2 regions of the Hydrogenophaga sp. 5NK40-0174 genome follow, and region 1 is predicted to be linked to the other one. Evidence: predicted binding sites of a transcription regulator. Region 1 holds the regulator's gene; the other holds the start of a gene.

Region 1 (8,510 bases):
TGGTCGAGGGACGCCCAGCCGCACGGCAGGTTTTTTCCTCTACTGTCGCGCTACGAAATCGGGCCCCCTGAGTCGCATCAAGGTCATTTTTTATGGACATCCGAACCAAACGTTTCCATCGCATGCAGGCGCGCCGCAATGCAAGCGCGAAGCTTCGCTCTGACCAAAAAGGCGCAGTTTTGGCCATTGGACTTATTTTGCTGGCAGTGTTGACGCTTTGGGGCGTTCAGGCCATGCGAAGCAATCTTTCGCAAGAGCGCATGGCCTTTAATATGCGTGATCGAAACGTGGCCTTTCAAGCTGCTGAGGCAGCGCTTCGTGTGGGAGAGGTAAACGGACCGTTTGATTCATCCGGGGTTGCTCTTGCCGATCCTATGAATTGGGGCGCTGGAGAAGAAACCGGGACGTTGGTCGACTTCGATGGTGATCTCTCTGCAGACCCGAAATACCATGTCGGTCCACCTCAGTATGTCAGGGTGGGGATTGTCATTCCCCCGGAATACCGCCTGATTTATCCCATTGGTGCGCAGGCCCAAGGATCGCAGCCTGGAAGTATCGTGATCCTCCAGTCTGGATTTGAACCGGCCAACTGATGTTTGGCACTGTCTAGAAACCATGCTTTGTAAAGGTCGTCTTGGCTTGTGAAGAGCTGGGACCGTTGGGAGCAAGAAATGAGTTTGAAGAGAATTTGCCGTATGGCTACACGTGGGTCGACAGGTGTGGCCGTATTCGCGGCACTCGTGTTGGGAGCGCACTTACCAGCGACGGCGCAGGTGAATCCAGCGGATAAACCGTTGTTTCTCTCATCAAGCGTCGATCCGAACATCATGTTCGTGCTGGATGACTCTGGTTCAATGCACTGGGAGGTGACGCCGGATGATTACATTCGTCCGCGCTTCGTCTTCAGACCTGTTGCCGGTATGTATGGTGGCGCTGACTACGACGAATTTACAACCTCAGTTCGCTACAACGCAGCGAACGCGGACGAACGCACCACTGCGCGTGCTTACCGCTCCTTTGCGCTGAACAAGTCTTACTACAATCCAGCCGTCACCTACAGGCCCTGGGCGCGGGAAGATGGGTCCCTCTTTCCCAATGCCAACCCGACCGCCGCATTTCACCATCCAATCCGGACGGGGCTTGGTACCCGCAACCTGACAGTCAACACCACTGAAAACACCCGGTGGATCTACCGTAATCAAACCGGTGGTCTATTCTGGTCGGAGGTGGGCTCCGGTTGGCGAAATGCCACGCACTATCCTGCAGTGTACTTCCGCCATAACGGCGGGGCACTTTGGGATGCGGCCAATTACACACAAGTCAACATCATTGCTTCTACCACAAACTATACGGGGGATGGACGCGAAAACCGAACCGACTGTGTGGCGGGCAACTGCACTTATGCCCAGGAAATCCAGAACTTCGCCAACTGGTACACCTATTACCGCTCGCGAATGCTGGCAGCCCAGGCAGGTATCGGTCGTGCCTTTTCGGCACAGTCGGACTCCATGCGAGTGGGCTTTGGGGCTATCAACAAGGACAGTTCGAGTGTTGATGGTGTAAACACGGAAACAGTGATCCGAGGCGTGCGCAAGTTTGACGGAGCGGATCGTACTGCCTTCTTCAACGAGCTGTATGGCGGGGTCTGGAATCCAGCGAACACACCATTGCGGCGCGCGCTGGACGATGTCGGGCAGTATTTCAGTCGAACGGACAACCGCGGTCCATGGGGCGCGAGGCCGGGGATCAATGACTCGTCTGATCATTTGCAATGTCGCCAGAGTTTCTCGATTCTCATGACCGATGGCTACTGGAACAGCTCTCAAGCATCTACAGCTGCTGCACGACAGAACGTGGACAATACCAGCGGTCCAACCATCACGGACGCAGGTCCACCTGTCCGGTCGTTCCAGTACTCTCCAGGCACTCCTTTCTCCGATGTTACTGACAACACGCTGGCGGATGTTGCCATGTATTACTGGAACCAGGACTTGCGCCCTTCGCTGCCCAACAAGGTTCCAACGACTGACGAAAACCCCGCCTTCTGGCAGCACATGGTGACCTATGGTGTCGGACTGGGGGTCTCCGGAACGATTGATCCAGATACCGCGTTTGGCGCTATTGATGCCTCGCCAGCAGTGAACATCACCTGGCCAGACCCTGAGTCGTCGAATCCTGCGAAGATTGACGATTTGCTGCACGCTGGGGTGAACAGTCGTGGTGGGTTCTTCTCAGCAGGGGACCCTGAGACGTTTGCCAATGAGCTGACCTCAGTTCTATCCAATATCGTGGCCAGAGTGACCTCCGCTGGTACGTCCGCGGCGGCCAGCTCTTCAACCCTTCAGACGGACACGCTGATCTATAACGCTAGCTTCCGTAGCACGGACTGGTCTGGAACTGTTGAGGCGCGCAACCTTGACGCCTATGGCGCACCTGATAAATCGGCAGCCGGGCTGGCATGGGATGCCGAGCAGGTTCTGGCTGCACGTACGCCAGCGTCGCGGAACATCTATACAAGTGCCGGACCGGGAAGCCCTGTTCCGTTGCTGCCTGCTGCTCTGAGCACTGCGCAAACGACTGCGTTGGGTATCAACCCTGGCGGAGCGCCAGCTTCTGCGGCGACGGCGAGCGATCGCGTCAACTGGCTACGTGGAGCGGATCATCCTGAGCTGCGATCGCGCGTGGTGGATGGCGTCATTCGCCGCGTGGGAGACATCATCAGCTCTGACCCTCAGTTCATGTACCAACGTGATTTTGGCTACACCTTGCTGCCGGGCACGGAAGGGACGAGCTACAAGACGTTCCGCAACAGTACTGCGTACAAGTCGCGCCCTGAAGTACTGATGGTGGGGACAAACGGCGGTATGTACCATGGGTTTGAAGCTGATACGGGCGTGGAGCTTTTTGCGTACGTGCCAAGCGAACTGCTGCTTCCCGGTAGCTCGGGCACGCATGCCCAGATCAATGATCTGATGCGCACCGACTATGACCATCGCTACTATGTTGATGGTGCGTCGATCGTCTCGGATGTGTACACGGGAGGACAGTGGCGTACAGCGGCGGTGGGCACAATGGGCGCTGGAGGTCGAACGGTCTTCGCGCTCGACGTCTCCGACCCGACGAGCTTCAGTGCGTCTGACGTCATGTGGGAGTTCAAGTACGCCCCCAACACGTGTGTTGCCGATCCATCCGGCACCGGTGGAAGTACTGCATGCCGCGATATTGGGTATGGCGTGACTAACCCCAAGGTCGTGCGTATGGCCAACGGACGATGGGCTGCAGTTTTTGGAAACGGCTACAACAGCTTCGATCACCGGGCCAGGTTGATGGTCGTGGACATGCAGTCAGGCAGGCTGATGTACAACCTGCTGGTGCCTGACAACGTGGCAAACGCCGGTTCTGCGAGTGCAACGAATCCGAACGGATTGTCTCCTGTTGAAACCACTGATTGGCCGAATAACAACCTGATGATGGCCAATGCGTATGCCGGTGACCTTCTCGGCAACATGTGGCGCTTTGATTTCACCGGCACGTCTCCATCAATTCGGCGCATTTTCACGGCAGTGGATGGTTCGGACGTTAGACAGCCGATTCTGGCTCGCCCCCGGCTGGCGTTGAAGCCTGGGTCAACTTCGGAGATCGTGGTTCTCTTTGGGACGGGAAGCTATTTCCGGCTGAGCGATGACACGTCGACTCAGGTTCAGACGTTCTACGGGATCTTTGACAGCCCTTCGTCGACCGGGTCGCCTCCAAGTCGGTCAAGCTTGCTTGCGCAGACGATTACATCGAACATGAGTGCGATGACAGTTGGGAGTATCACCTATGAGCCAGGAACTCTGCGCTCCCTGTCTCAGCTTGGGTTGACCAACCAACCGGGATGGAGAGTGGATCTCCCAGTATCTGGAGAGCGTGTGGTCAGTGAGGGAGTTTTCCCCAGTGGACCATTCCAGAAGAGCATTCGATTCACAACCCTGGTCCCAGAGCTCGATCCATGTGGCTCAGGACGATCTGGATACTTGATGGATATGGACCTTTTGAGCGGTGGCCGGTCTTCTGAAGCTGCCTTTGATATCAACGGTGATGGTGAGATCGACGGTTCCGATGCGGCCTACAGCGGTTTGAAGGGTGGTAGTGGACAGAAGCCCCTCGTGATCAGGAACGGAAATGGTGGCGACAATAACCCGCCGCCGCCGCCGCCCAACCCCAATCCGAATGATCCACCTCCCTGCACGCAGGATTGCATCTACGATGAGGATGGGAACCTGATCACGTCTGGTTCGAACACAGCAGGCCCGCTCGGCCGACAATCCTGGCGTCAATTGCGATAAGCGGAAGGAACGTCAATGAACAAGGTTTACTCAATTGCGGCTATTTCGCTTTCATTGCTCATGCCATTGCAGGGCGTGGCCCAGCAACCACTGAGCCCTGAGTCTGAGATTCGAGGCCGGGTAGAACAGTGGGCGCCCGGAGTGGGGCAAGTGAAAGTCAATGGCCAGACATACCGAATGTCGAAGAGTGTTCAGGTGATCGACAAGAAGGCTGCTCCTTTGCCGCGTCATGCGGTTCGAGCGGGGAGCCGTGTAAGCATCGTGGTCTCGGACAATGTTGTCACCCACGTAGTTGTCAATCCTGGCGAAGAGCCAACATTGGATGAGTCGCACAAATGAACTGCAGTGGACAACCCTATTGCTCGAGCCGTCGAGAGGCAGGCTTCACTCTGATCGAGGTCATGATCGTAGCTGCTGTGGTCGCTATTCTGGCCGCTGTGGCCTACCCGGCATATGAGGATTCGCGAAGGCGTGCTGCCAGGGCCGATGTGCAGTCAGACTTGATGGAGCTTGCTCAGGCCAGTGAGCGGTTTTTCTCTCAAAATAACCGCTACGATCAAACGCGAGCCGGGGCAGCATATGTACTGCCTTTTACCCAAAGCCCTCGGTCAGGCGTTGGCTTGAAATACAACATCCTTTTTGTTACGGCAGCGGCTGGGCAGACCTACACGCTGCAAGCCGTACCTGTTGGAAAGCAGGTGGCAGATGTTTGCGGCACATTGACGATCAACCAGTTGGGTGTTTCGACGCCTGCGCTTGGAACAAACGGCCGACCCTGTTGGTGAGAGCCCATTGGGCTAGGCACTATTGCGTACTCAACTCCTATGGTCAAGTTTGGGTAGCGTTTCTGAGTCAACCTGCTAGGGGGTTCTGGTAGATCACGTTGGTTTTATATTTTCTTCTCAGGGAGGAGAAAATGAGAACCAAAGAAACATCTTGCGGAGGCCAGACAGGCTTCACTCTTGTCGAGGTCATGGTAGCCGTCTGTGTGCTTGCCATTTTGCTTGGCGTGGCGATACCTCGATTTGAACGTCTAATCGAAAAGGCTCGCCTCAAGTCTATTGGGGCAGATTTCCTGGTTGACTTGCAGCTGGCCAGGTCTGAAGCGATCGTTCGCGGACGACGGGTGGCACTTTGTGCTGCTGCTTCAAGCGAAGCATGTAGCCCTAAAGGTGATTGGACGTCAGGGTGGATGCTGTTCGTTGACAGCAACAACAATGGTTCCAGAGAAATAGGTGAACTCGTTCTCCGATATCACACGGCTGTGCCGCCCGGGTGGCGCGTGGCAGGCAACCGGCCTGTCTCCAGGTACATTTCTTACAATGGTTTGGGTGCCACGCGTCTTACAAGCGGGGCGTTCCAAGCAGGCACGGTGACTGTCTGCAAAATTGCTTCGAATTCAAAGGAGGCAATCAAGGTCGTGATCAACAGCGTCGGCCGTCCGAGAATGGAGCTATCTCGGTATATAGAATGCGAGGCAGGTTAGGGCGATTCGAACTATCGCTTGCCAACCCCTTCCACGAAGGTCTTGAAGTCTTCAACGTCTTCGAAGCTGCGGTAGACGCTGGCAAAGCGCACGTAGGCGACCTTGTCCAGCTTCTTGAGCTCGCGCATGACCATCTCGCCAATCTTGTTCGCTGGAATTTCCCGGTCGCCCAGGTTGAGCAGTTTCTCCTCGATACGCTCAATGGCCGCATCCACCTTTTCTGTGCTCACCGGGCGCTTTCGCAGTGCCAGACTGAAAGAGCCACGGAGCTTGGCGGGCATGTAGTCGACACGTCGCCCATCCTTTTTGACCACGGCGGGGAAACTCACCTCAGGGCGCTCGTAGGTGGTGAAGCGCTTTTCGCAGTGGCCGCACTTGCGTCGGCGACGGATGAAGTCTGCCTCTTCAGAGACACGGGTTTCGACGACCTGGGTGTCGAGGTGGCCGCAGAACGGACATTTCATGATGGGGACTCCAATCAAACAAAGAGGGGGCCAAGCCCCCTCTTTGTGATGTCAGTCAATCATTTATAAACGGGGAATCGGGCGGTCAAAGCGTTGACCTTGGCGCGAACCGCTTCGATGTTGGCCTGATCGCGAGGATTGTCCAGCACGTCGGCCACCAGGTTGGCGGTCAGGCGGGCTTCTTCGTCCTTGAAACCGCGGGTGGTCATGGCAGGAGTGCCGATACGAACACCGCTGGTCACGAACGGCTTTTCCGGGTCGTTCGGAATGGCGTTCTTGTTGATCGTCATGTGGGCGCTGCCCAGCACGGCCTCGGCTTCCTTGCCGGTGATCCCTTTGGAGCGCAAGTCCACCAGCATGACGTGGCTTTCAGTGCGGCCTGAGATGATGCGCAGACCACGCTGGGTCAGGGTCTCGGCCACGATCTGGGCATTTTTCACCACTTGCTGCTGGTAGGCCTTGAACTCGGGGCTCAGGGCTTCTTTGAAGGCAACAGCCTTGGCGGCGATGACGTGCATCAGCGGTCCACCTTGCAAGCCAGGGAAGATGGCGCTGTTGATGGCTTTCTCATGCTCGGCTTTCATCAGGATGATGCCGCCGCGCGGGCCACGCAGGCTCTTGTGGGTGGTGGAGGTCACCACATCCGCGAAAGGCACGGGGTTGGGGTAGACGCCAGCGGCAATCAAGCCAGCGTAGTGCGCCATGTCGACCATGAAGATGGCGCCGACTTCCTTGGCGATGTTGGCGAAACGCTCGAAATCGATGCGCAGGCTGTAGGCTGAGGCACCGGCCACGATCAGCTTGGGCTTGTGCTCGCGGGCCTTGGCTTCCATCGCGTCGTAGTCGATCTCTTCCTTGTCGTTGAGGCCATAGGAGACGACGTTGAACCACTTGCCGGACATGTTCAGTGGCATACCGTGGGTCAGGTGACCGCCTTCGGCCAGGCTCATGCCCATGATGGTGTCGCCCGGCTTGAGGAAGGCCAGGAAGATGGCTTCGTTGGCCGAAGCGCCGCAATGGGGTTGCACGTTGGCAGCGTCGGCGCCAAACAGTTGCTTCACGCGGTCAATGGCCAGCTGCTCGGCCACGTCCACGTGTTCGCAACCGCCGTAGTAGCGCTTGCCTGGATAGCCTTCGGCGTACTTGTTGGTCAGCTGGGTGCCCTGGGCTGCCATCACGGCAGGAGAAGCGTAGTTCTCGCTGGCGATCAGTTCGATGTGGTGTTCCTGGCGGGCGTTCTCCGCCTGGATGGCAGCAAAGATCTCGGGGTCGGTTTGCTCGATGAGGATGTTGCGATCGTACATGTTGGGTTTGGCAGTCGATGGATGTTGACCCTGCGCGAACGCCAGTCTTGACGGTCGGCAGGTGCTGCCCAGGCGAACGGCGGATCACCTCGATCGAGGCGGTGCGCTTCCCAGTGGTTGTCCTGAATTGCTCTGCTGCATTTCATGCAGCGTACGATCAGGGGGCCACGTCAGCCGTCGGGCAGGTTGGGCTGTTGAACAAGCCAAGCTGCCTGGCCTATCGCCAGTTGCGCACGGCATGCATTTTAACGGACCTGAGCCGGTTTGGGCACCGCCTGGTCGCCGTAGAAACGAAAAATCCGCGCCAGTGGTGCGCGGATGGTCTGAACAAACGCCGGTGCTATTGCCGGTCAGTCAGTATGGCGTGGCATCTGCCACGGTGGCAGTGGCTTCGGAACGCTTGGGTTGAGGGTTTGCCGGCGCTTCCGTGGCTGCTTCGACTGGCGCTACCTTGTCCGTCGCTTCAATGGACTTGGCCTCGCTGTCACCCTTGGTTTGCACGAGAGAAGCACTTGCTGCATCGGACGCATCCGAAGTTTCGGGTTGGGGCGGCGCTTTGTTTGCTTTGGCCGTGAACGACGGGAAGTAGCGCGGAATCGGCTTGCCTTGTGCCACGGCCTGTAGCCGCAAGTGCTCGGTCATGACGCGCTTGATATAGAAGCTGCCGTCGGTGGACACAGCCCCCACGTAGAGACGCAGACCACCCTCCACAGAGCCGGCTCTACGGATGCAGTCACGCAGAACCTGTACACCGACATGAAGGTTGGATACCGGGTCGAAGGCGGCGAGTTGTCCGCCGTAGCCCTCATATTTTTCCTCGTGGATCCTGGTCATGACCTGCATGAGGCCTTGCGCACCCACCGGGCTTTGGGCATAGGGATTGAAGCGGGACTCCACAGCCATCACACCGAGGATCAGGGTGGGGTCA
Region 2 (8,510 bases), on a different contig from region 1:
TTTTGGCTGCAGCTTTCTTCACTGCAGGCTTCTTGGCCACGGGTTTCTTGGCTGCAGCTTTCTTCGCTGCAGGCTTCTTGGCTGCCACCTTCTTCACTGCCGGCTTTTTCGCCGTAGCTTTCTTGGCGGCTGGCTTTTTGGCCGGAGCCTTTTTCTTCGCAGTTGCCATTGCTTTCTCCTTGATCAAGTTGGAAAGAGCACTTCTAGCGGTCTTGTCGCCGCTGAAGCGATTCAATTTCCTGGAGTCCCGTGGATGCACCCACCTGGAACTTCAAGAATTTGAATGCTGTGACAAAGCCCCGAGCCATCGTTTTGCAACGAGTGGGACAGGGCTTTGTGTTGTTGCTTGACATTGCTGATTGTCGCTGAATTCAAAAGGATTTCAATCCCATGACAATGCGCCACCCGATTGATATTCAATCACTCGGGTTTCGAAGAAGTTGCGCTCCTTCTTGAGGTCAATCATTTCGCTCATCCAGGGGAACGGATTTTCCTCGTTGGGGAACAGTGGCTCCAGTCCAATCTGCGTTGCGCGGCGGTTCGCGATGTATCGCAGGTAGCCCTTGAACATGGAAGCATTGAGGCCCAGCACGCCGCGTGGCATGGTGTCCTCTGCATAGCGGTACTCAAGATCGACAGCCTTGAGGAACAGGGCCTTGATTTCAGCCTTGAACTCAGGTGTCCACAACATCGGATTCTCGAGTTTGATCGCGTTGATCAGGTCGATGCCGAAGTTGCAATGCATGGATTCGTCACGCAGGATGTACTGATATTGCTCAGCAGCACCAGTCATCTTGTTCTGACGGCCCAGCGCCAGAATCTGTGTGAAGCCCACGTAGAAGAAGAGGCCTTCCATCAGACAGGCAAAAACGATGAGACTCTTGAGCAGCGTCTGGTCGTTTTCTGGTGTGCCGGTCTGAAAGTTCGGGTCCATGATCGCGTCGATGAACGGAATCAGGAACTCGTCCTTGTCACGGATGGAAGAGACTTCGTGGTACGCGTTGAAGATTTCTCCTTCGTCCAGACCCAGCGACTCGACGATGTACTGGTATGCGTGGGTGTGGATGGCTTCTTCAAATGCCTGGCGCAGCAGGAACTGGCGGCACTCGGGCGCCGTGATGTGGCGGTAGGTGCCCAGCGTGATGTTGTTGGCCGCGAGCGAGTCGGCAGTGACGAAGAAGCCGAGGTTGCGCTTGACGATGCGGCGCTCGTCTTCGGTCAGGCCGTTGGGGTCCTTCCAGAGCGCGATGTCGCGGCTCATGTTCACTTCTTGCGGCATCCAGTGGTTGGCGCAAGTTGCGAGGTACTTCTCCCAGGCCCACTTGTATTTGAACGGCACCAGCTGGTTGACATCTGTCTGACCATTGATGATGCGTTTGTCGGCCACGTTCACGCGACGCTCGCTGGCAGCAGCGGCAGACGAAGTGTTGGGTGTGGAGGAGTCTGTTGCCTGCTGAGCCGCTTGAGGCGCCGACGGCCGAGCGGCTGGCGTGTTGTTCGCCAGTGGATTCAACGCAGGTTTTGGGGTGGGTGTGACGTTGTCGTCCCAAGTCAACATAGATCGATCCGGTTCAGTGAATTATCGAAGTGTCTGCTTCAATTGCAAAGCGATCACAGCAAAAGCTGTCTCGTTGTGTTGCTCGTGAACATCGAAATGCATGTGAGGTCGCGTTTCGATGTTCACGAAAAAGCAGGCGTCGGTTCTGTTCTGGGCTTATTGGCAGGCTTCGCAACCAGGGTCATCGATGGCGCAGAACTTCACATCGGTGGCTGGTTCACTGGCTGCAGATGCAGCGGTGTGCGATGAATCGCTCGACGACGAAACAGCATTGAGCTGACCAGCGCGCCCAGTGGATTTTTCTGCATGCGTGGCAGAAGTGGTGCGAAGGTAATAGGTGGTCTTCAGACCGCGCAACCATGCGAGCTTGTAGGTGTCATCGAGCTTCTTGCCGGACGCGCCAGCCATGTAGATGTTCAGGCTCTGTGCCTGATCGATCCACTTCTGGCGACGGGCTGCAGCTTCTACCAGCCAGAACGGTTCGATTTCGAAGGCCGTGGCGTACATGGCCTTGATGTCCTGCGGAATGCGATCGATCGGTTGCAGCGAACCGTCGAAGTGCTTGAGGTCCATGACCATCACGTCGTCCCACAGGCCCAGGCGCTTGAGATCCTTGACGAGGTAGTTGTTGATGATCGTGAACTCGCCCGAGAGGTTGGACTTGACGGACAGGTTGCCAAAGCTCGGCTCGATGGAGGCATCGACGCCGATGATGTTGGAGATGGTGGCGGTCGGTGCGATGGCTACGCAGTTGGAGTTGCGCATGCCGTCCTGGGCGATCTTGTTGCGCAGGGCGTCCCAGTCCATGGTCGAACTGCGGTCGGTGTCGACATAGCCGCCGCGCTCCTGAGCCAGCAGATCGAGCGAGTCCAGTGGCAGGATGCCTCGGTCCCAGAGAGACCCCTTGAAGCTGGAGTAATGACCGCGCTCACGTGCCAGCTCGGTAGAGGCCCAGTAAGCGTAGTAGCAGATGGCTTCCATGGAGTTGTCGGCGAACGTGACGGCTGCGTCGGAGCCATACGGCACACGCATTTCGTACAGGGCGTCCTGGAAACCCATCAGGCCCATGCCCACGGGGCGGTGGCGCATGTTGGAGTCGCGGGCCTTCTTGACAGCGTAATAGTTGATGTCGATCACGTTGTCGAGCATGCGCATCGCTGTATTGATGGTGCGCTTGAGCTTCTCGTGGTCCAGTTCCTTGCCGTTGGCGCCGTCCTTGAGGTGACGGACCAGATTGACCGAGCCAAGGTTGCACACCGCAGTTTCGCCATCACTGGTGTTGAGCGTGATCTCGGTGCACAGGTTGGAGCTGTGGACGACACCGGCGTGCTGCTGCGGGCTGCGCACGTTGCAGGCGTCCTTGAAAGTGATCCATGGATGGCCGGTTTCGAACAGCATGGAGAGCATCTTGCGCCACAGGTCGATGGCCGGTACTTTCTTGTGCGGCCGGATCTCGCCGCGGGCAGCTTTTTCTTCGTAGGCGGTGTAGGCCTTTTCGAAATCGGCGCCGAAGAGGTCGTGCAGGTCGGGGACGTCGCTTGGGGAGAAGAGTGTCCACTCTCCCTTTTCCATGACGCGCTTCATGAACAGGTCCGGAATCCAGTTGGCCGTGTTCATGTCGTGGGTGCGGCGACGGTCGTCGCCGGTGTTCTTGCGCAGCTCGAGGAATTCCTCGATGTCCAGGTGCCAGCTCTCGAGATAGGTACAGACGGCACCCTTGCGCTTGCCACCCTGGTTCACGGCGACAGCGGTGTCGTTGACCACCTTGAGGAACGGGACCACGCCTTGCGACTCACCATTGGTACCCTTGATGTGGCTGCCCAGTGCACGCACGCGGGTCCAGTCGTTGCCCAGGCCGCCAGCGAATTTGGACAGCAGTGCGTTTTCCTTGATGGACTCGTAGATGCCATCGAGGTCGTCCGGCACGGTGGTCAGGTAGCAGCTCGATAGCTGAGAGCGCTGGGTGCCGCTGTTGAACAAGGTGGGCGTGGAGGACATGAAGTCGAAAGAGGAGAGGACTTCATAGAACTCGATGGCGCGGGCTTCGCGGTCGATCTCGTTGAGCGACAGGCCCATGGCCACCCGCATGAAAAATGCCTGCGGCAGCTCGATGCGCTTCTTTCGCACGTGCAGGAAGTAGCGGTCATACAGGGTTTGGAGACCCAGGTAGTCGAACTGCAAGTCGCGCTCGGGCTTGAGAGCGGCGCCGAGCTTTGCGAGGTCGAACTGCATCAGCTTGTGATCAAGCAGGTCATTCTCGACGCCCTTCTTGATCAGCTGTGGGAAGTACTCCGCATAGTGCTGTCCCATGTCCTGTGGCAGCACTTCTTCACCCAGGACTTCCTTGATGATGGTGTTGAGCAGCAGACGCGAGGTGGCGTATGTGTAGTCAGGGTCTTTTTCAATCAGGGTGCGGGCCGCCAGGATGGACGCCTTGTGCACTTCTTCCATGGGCACGCCGTCGTAGAGGTTGCGCATGGTTTCCGCGAGGATCGGATCGGGCGTGACATCCGCGCCCAGGCCAGCGCATGCGTTCTCGATCTGGGTGCGCAGCCTGCCCAGGTCCAGCGGGATTCGCTGTCCGTTGTCGACAACAGTCATGGACGCTTCGGCCACAGGCGCCGTGGCTTCGGCCTTCTGGTGTGCGCGTTCTTGCGAGCGGCGCTCACGGTACAGAACATACGCGCGGGCCACTTCGTGGTTGCTGCTGCGCATCAGGCCGAGCTCGACCTGGTCCTGCACGTCTTCAATGTGAAAGGTGCCGCCGCCCGGACGAGAGCGCATCAGGGCACGCACGACGTTCTGTGTCAACTCTTCCACCGTCTCTCTCACGCTGGCCGACGCCGCGCCCTGGGTGCCATGGACAGCCAGGAAGGCTTTCATCATGGCAACAGCGATCTTGCTGGGCTCAAAGGGGACGACCGCACCATTGCGGCGAATGATCTGGTACTGGGCGTACTGCGCGTCGTTGATGCGTGGCGCTGCGTGTGCGGGCTGGATGGACGACGGCGCTTTGGCGGCAGCCGATGAGTCGGTGGGTTGGGCAGTCTGCATGGTTCCTCTTTCAATGCGCTTGTGTGTGTGTTTTTGGCTCAAGGCGTGGAAGCTCCTGATTGCGCTGCACATAGGGCTTGCTCGGCTCGCTCCAGGCACGTTGCTCCCTTGTGGAGAGCAGGAGAGGAGGGTTTTCTGCGGTGAAAACGGGGGAGCGACGGCGGCAATGCGTCAGCGCAGGAGACACTATATATGGTGTCTCGCCAGCTATCAAGACACTACCGGTAGTGTTTGGCTAAAAAAGCAGCAGGCAACTGCCACTCGTCTTTTCGCACAGTAAAAAACGGGTGTGCACCGCTCTTGTGCGGCGGGTCGGCAAGGTCGATATGGCGGGCCTTCTTCACCTGGTGGTCAGGTTTTTCGGGCTGTCCGGCGGATTTTGGTTTTGCAGGCCTTGTGAATCAAGGGGGCAGGGCTGTGCCCCTGATCAGCCCGGTGCCAGCGTCGCCGTCAGGACGCCTGTCCGGGAATCACAGCATCAGGAAAACACTGATTGGGCCAATGCAACAGTTGTTGCAGGCGAATCCAATCAAATCCGGCGCCTGGATCCAACTTGCGACCAGGCGCGATGTGTTCATGGCCTGCAATGTGCCTGATAGGGTATCGGGCTTGAATCACGCGGCAAAGCCATGCCAGCTGCTCATACTGAGCAGGCTCGAAGCTGCCGCCTTCCAGGCCTTCAAGTTCGATGCCGATGGAGTAGTCGTTGCAGTTGTTCCGCTCCATCCAGCAGGACCGACCGGCATGCCATGCCCGGTCGTTCACGCTCACAAACTGCTGGACGCTGCCGTCCCGGCGGATGAGGAAATGTGACGATACCTCTGTGCCCCGAATGGATTGGAAGTATGGATGAGCGTCCCAGTCGAGGCAGTTGGTGAACAGCTGCTCGATTTCCCTTCCGCCAAATATGCCTGGCGGAAGGCTGATGGAATGCACGACGATGAGATCGACGTCCGTCTTGTCAGGTCGCGGGCCGAAGTTGGGGGACGGACAATTTGCCACACTGCCCAGCCAGCCATCGCGCCAGTCGGCGGCTTCGACTGCCCTCTCGCCAGTGTGGGCGTGAGGGTCAGTCTTCACTTGAGTCGGATGGCATCGTGATGCCCAGTCGCTGGATGCGATAACGCATCTGCCGAAGATTCAGGCCCAGCCGTGCAGCGGCCGCGGTGCGGTTGTACCCGCTTTCCTTGAGCGCCATCAGCAGGACCTGGCGTTCCTGGTCATCAAGGAAACTCTGCAAGTCCGGCGGAAGGCTGAGCGGGCCTTGCGCGGCAGCCGGAATGCTGTCGCCGGTAGCCATTTCGAAGGGGCTGGCGACGCCGGGACGACTGACCGGCTCACTTTCCTGCTCGGCATGCTGACCCGGCGTGTCATCTCCGAAGTCTCCTGGCTCGATGGTATGTCCGGAGCTCAGCGCCAGCGCACGCTGAAGCAGGTTTTCCAGTTCGCGAACGTTGCCAGGCAGTTCGCGGCCCTGTAGCGACGCGATGGCTGCCGTCGACAGCAGGGGAACTTCCTGTCTGGACTCTTCGCAGATACGGCGCAGAATGGCCTGTGCCAGCTCTGGCAGGTCTTCTCTTCGCTCGCGCAATGCTGGCGTGCGCAATTCGATGACGTTGAGCCGGTAGAAAAGATCTTGCCTGAAGTCTCCCGACTGTACGAGTGCGGCCAGATCCTTGTGGGTCGCGCTGACCAGCCGCACGTCGACTGTCTCTTCCTGCACGCCACCCAGCGGGCGGACGCGCCGCTCCTGGATGACCCTCAGGAGCTTGGCCTGCATGGCCAGTGGAAGGTCTCCGATCTCGTCGAGGAACAAAGTGCCTCCCCTCGCCGCCTGGAAGTAGCCCTCCCGGTCAGAGCTTGCCCCTGTGTAGGCACCCTTTCTTGCGCCGAAGAACTCGGCCTCGATCAGGTTCTCGGGAATGGCTCCGCAGTTGACGGCGATGAATGGCCCTTCGCTGCGGTGGCTGCACAAGTGGACAGCGTTCGCCACGAGCTCTTTACCGGTTCCTGACTCTCCCATGATCAGAACAGGCGCCATGCTGGTGGCCACCTTCTCGATGCGGTTCTTGATCTGGTCGATCGCCCCCGACGATCCGACGATACGGGCGAGTGCCTGAACGCCAGAAGGGGGGGGAGGTGCCGTGTGAATGACGGCGCTGGCCGAAGATGGTCCGGCAGCAGGTTCGGCAGACTGGCGCTGGCTTCTTAGGGCAGAGACGACCGCGGCACGAAGCTGCTTGAGGTCGACCGGCTTGGTGAGGTAGTCAAAGGCGCCATTCTTGAGCGCCTCGACGGCGTTCTCGGCAGATCCGTAGGCCGTGATGACAATGGTCTTTTCAGGGCGCTGATCGGCAGTGAGTTCCTTGAGCAGCTCAAGCCCCAGGCCATCGGGCAGGCGCATGTCGGAGATGAGTACGTCGAAGCGGTCGGCACTGAGCATTTCGCGCGCCTGGCGCAAATCTTCTGCACAGGTGACTTCGTGTCCTTCCCTGAGGAGGGTCAGTTCGTAGAGCGTGCGCAGGTCCGGCTCGTCGTCGACGACAAGTATGCGGGCGGGGCGTGCTTGGGACATCTGTCGGGGTCGGTCGTGTTATGGCTGTGAACTGCCCAGTTCGCCAGGAGACGTGGCAGTTGGTCTCGTCAACGCAGGTTGCGAGTCGCCTGGCGGGTAGTTCAGACTTTGCTGTATGGGGACCGGGCGGCTCTCGGTAGCAGATGGAATGATGACAAAAAACTCATTGCCGTCATGGTTGTCCAGCGCGCTGCGCTGGTAGGAAATCTGCGCACCGTAACGTTCGCACAGTTCCCGGCAAATGTAGAGCCCCAGACCGCTCGAGCGGCTCTCTGAAGAGAAGAACGGTTCGAACAAGTGGTTGAGAACACTCGGTTCGAGTGGCGGCCCGTCGCTCCATACAGAGAGCCGGATGCGATCATTGCCGCTGGGCTGGGTGATGACCCGAATGGAGTTGGGCTGGCGCGAGGCGTGGCGCAGGGCGTTGTCCAGCAGGTTGATCAGCAATCGGCGAAGGTGCTCGGCGTCGAAAGGAACAAAGGCGCCAGGGGCATGGATATGCACGCCCAGAATGCCTCTGGCCTTGGACTGCCTGACCCACTCATGCGTGATCTGTCGCACCGTGTGGTCCAGAGGCAGCGTCATGGATGCGTCTGCCGGCTCCAGGGGCTGGGCACGGGCGAGGTTGAGAATGTCGTCGACAATTCTGGCCAGACGCTGTGCGTTCTGATCGATCATGCTGGTCAACCGCTTCTGGCCGGGATCGGCAACCTCTTCTTCGAGCAAGGCGTTGGCCTGCGTGATGGCGGACAAGGGGTTGCGAATCTCATGGGCAACGGCAGCTGACATTCGCCCCATGGATGCCAGCTTCTCTGTTCGTACCCTTGCTTCGACTTCCCGCAAATCTTCCAGAAACAGGACGCAGCGAATACCCCGACCGCTTTTGGACTGACTGATGCCTGTGGTGAGCCGCGTGCGGGCGAACAGTTTGTGGGTGGTGAGATCGTCGACGTCTACCTGGATTTCCGCTTCCAGCGGCTGACCCATGTTGAAGGTCTCATTGACGAGATGCTCAATGCCTTCCCATCCCTCCCTGCCAGACAGAAGCAGTCGCGCTCCGATGGGGTAGGGGTGGTCGCCCATCAGCATGCGCTGTGCAGCAGGGTTGGCGCTTCGGACCACACCATGGGTGTCGGTGATCACCACGCCCTCGCTGAGACCTTCGATGATCAGCTCATTGACCTGTGCCTGTGCCTTGGCCGATGCCTGGCTGCTCAGCGCCAAAGCCTCTTCTTTCGCCAGGCGCCGTGCCAGCTGGTTGGCCAGAAAGGCCACCAGGAAGAAGCCAGTGCCTGCCATCGCCGCTTCCAGCAGCTTGGGTGT

What was found. The regulator NrdR, encoded in region 1, represses ribonucleotide reductase genes. The targets are predictions, from matches to a motif close to CACNANATNTNGTG.
Region 2: a site for NrdR is predicted at 4,797-4,810, ahead of ABWV89_RS06640 (ribonucleoside-diphosphate reductase subunit alpha). Genes of this name have one in related genera too.

What each region holds. Positions count from the first base shown of each region.
Region 1 covers NZ_BAABWG010000001.1:604,346-612,855, forward strand. Annotated here, with positions in the region: gene ABWV89_RS02755 (PilW family protein) at 1-71, shown strand, start outside; gene ABWV89_RS02760 (pilus assembly PilX family protein) at 93-593, shown strand; gene ABWV89_RS02765 (pilus assembly protein) at 672-4,328, shown strand; gene ABWV89_RS02770 (hypothetical protein) at 4,344-4,667, shown strand; gene ABWV89_RS02775 (type IV pilin protein) at 4,664-5,113, shown strand; gene ABWV89_RS02780 (GspH/FimT family pseudopilin) at 5,245-5,814, shown strand; gene nrdR (transcriptional regulator NrdR) at 5,826-6,278, opposite strand; gene glyA (serine hydroxymethyltransferase) at 6,338-7,582, opposite strand; ZMP/ZTP riboswitch at 7,642-7,823, opposite strand; gene ABWV89_RS02795 (lytic transglycosylase domain-containing protein) at 7,937-8,510, opposite strand, start outside.
Region 2 covers NZ_BAABWG010000002.1:209,221-217,730, forward strand. Annotated here, with positions in the region: gene ABWV89_RS06630 (histone H1-like DNA-binding protein) at 1-169, opposite strand, end outside; gene ABWV89_RS06635 (ribonucleotide-diphosphate reductase subunit beta) at 383-1,558, opposite strand; gene ABWV89_RS06640 (ribonucleoside-diphosphate reductase subunit alpha) at 1,715-4,612, opposite strand; gene ampD (1,6-anhydro-N-acetylmuramyl-L-alanine amidase AmpD) at 5,063-5,692, opposite strand; gene ABWV89_RS06650 (sigma-54-dependent transcriptional regulator) at 5,682-7,187, opposite strand; gene ABWV89_RS06655 (sensor histidine kinase) at 7,206-8,510, opposite strand, start outside.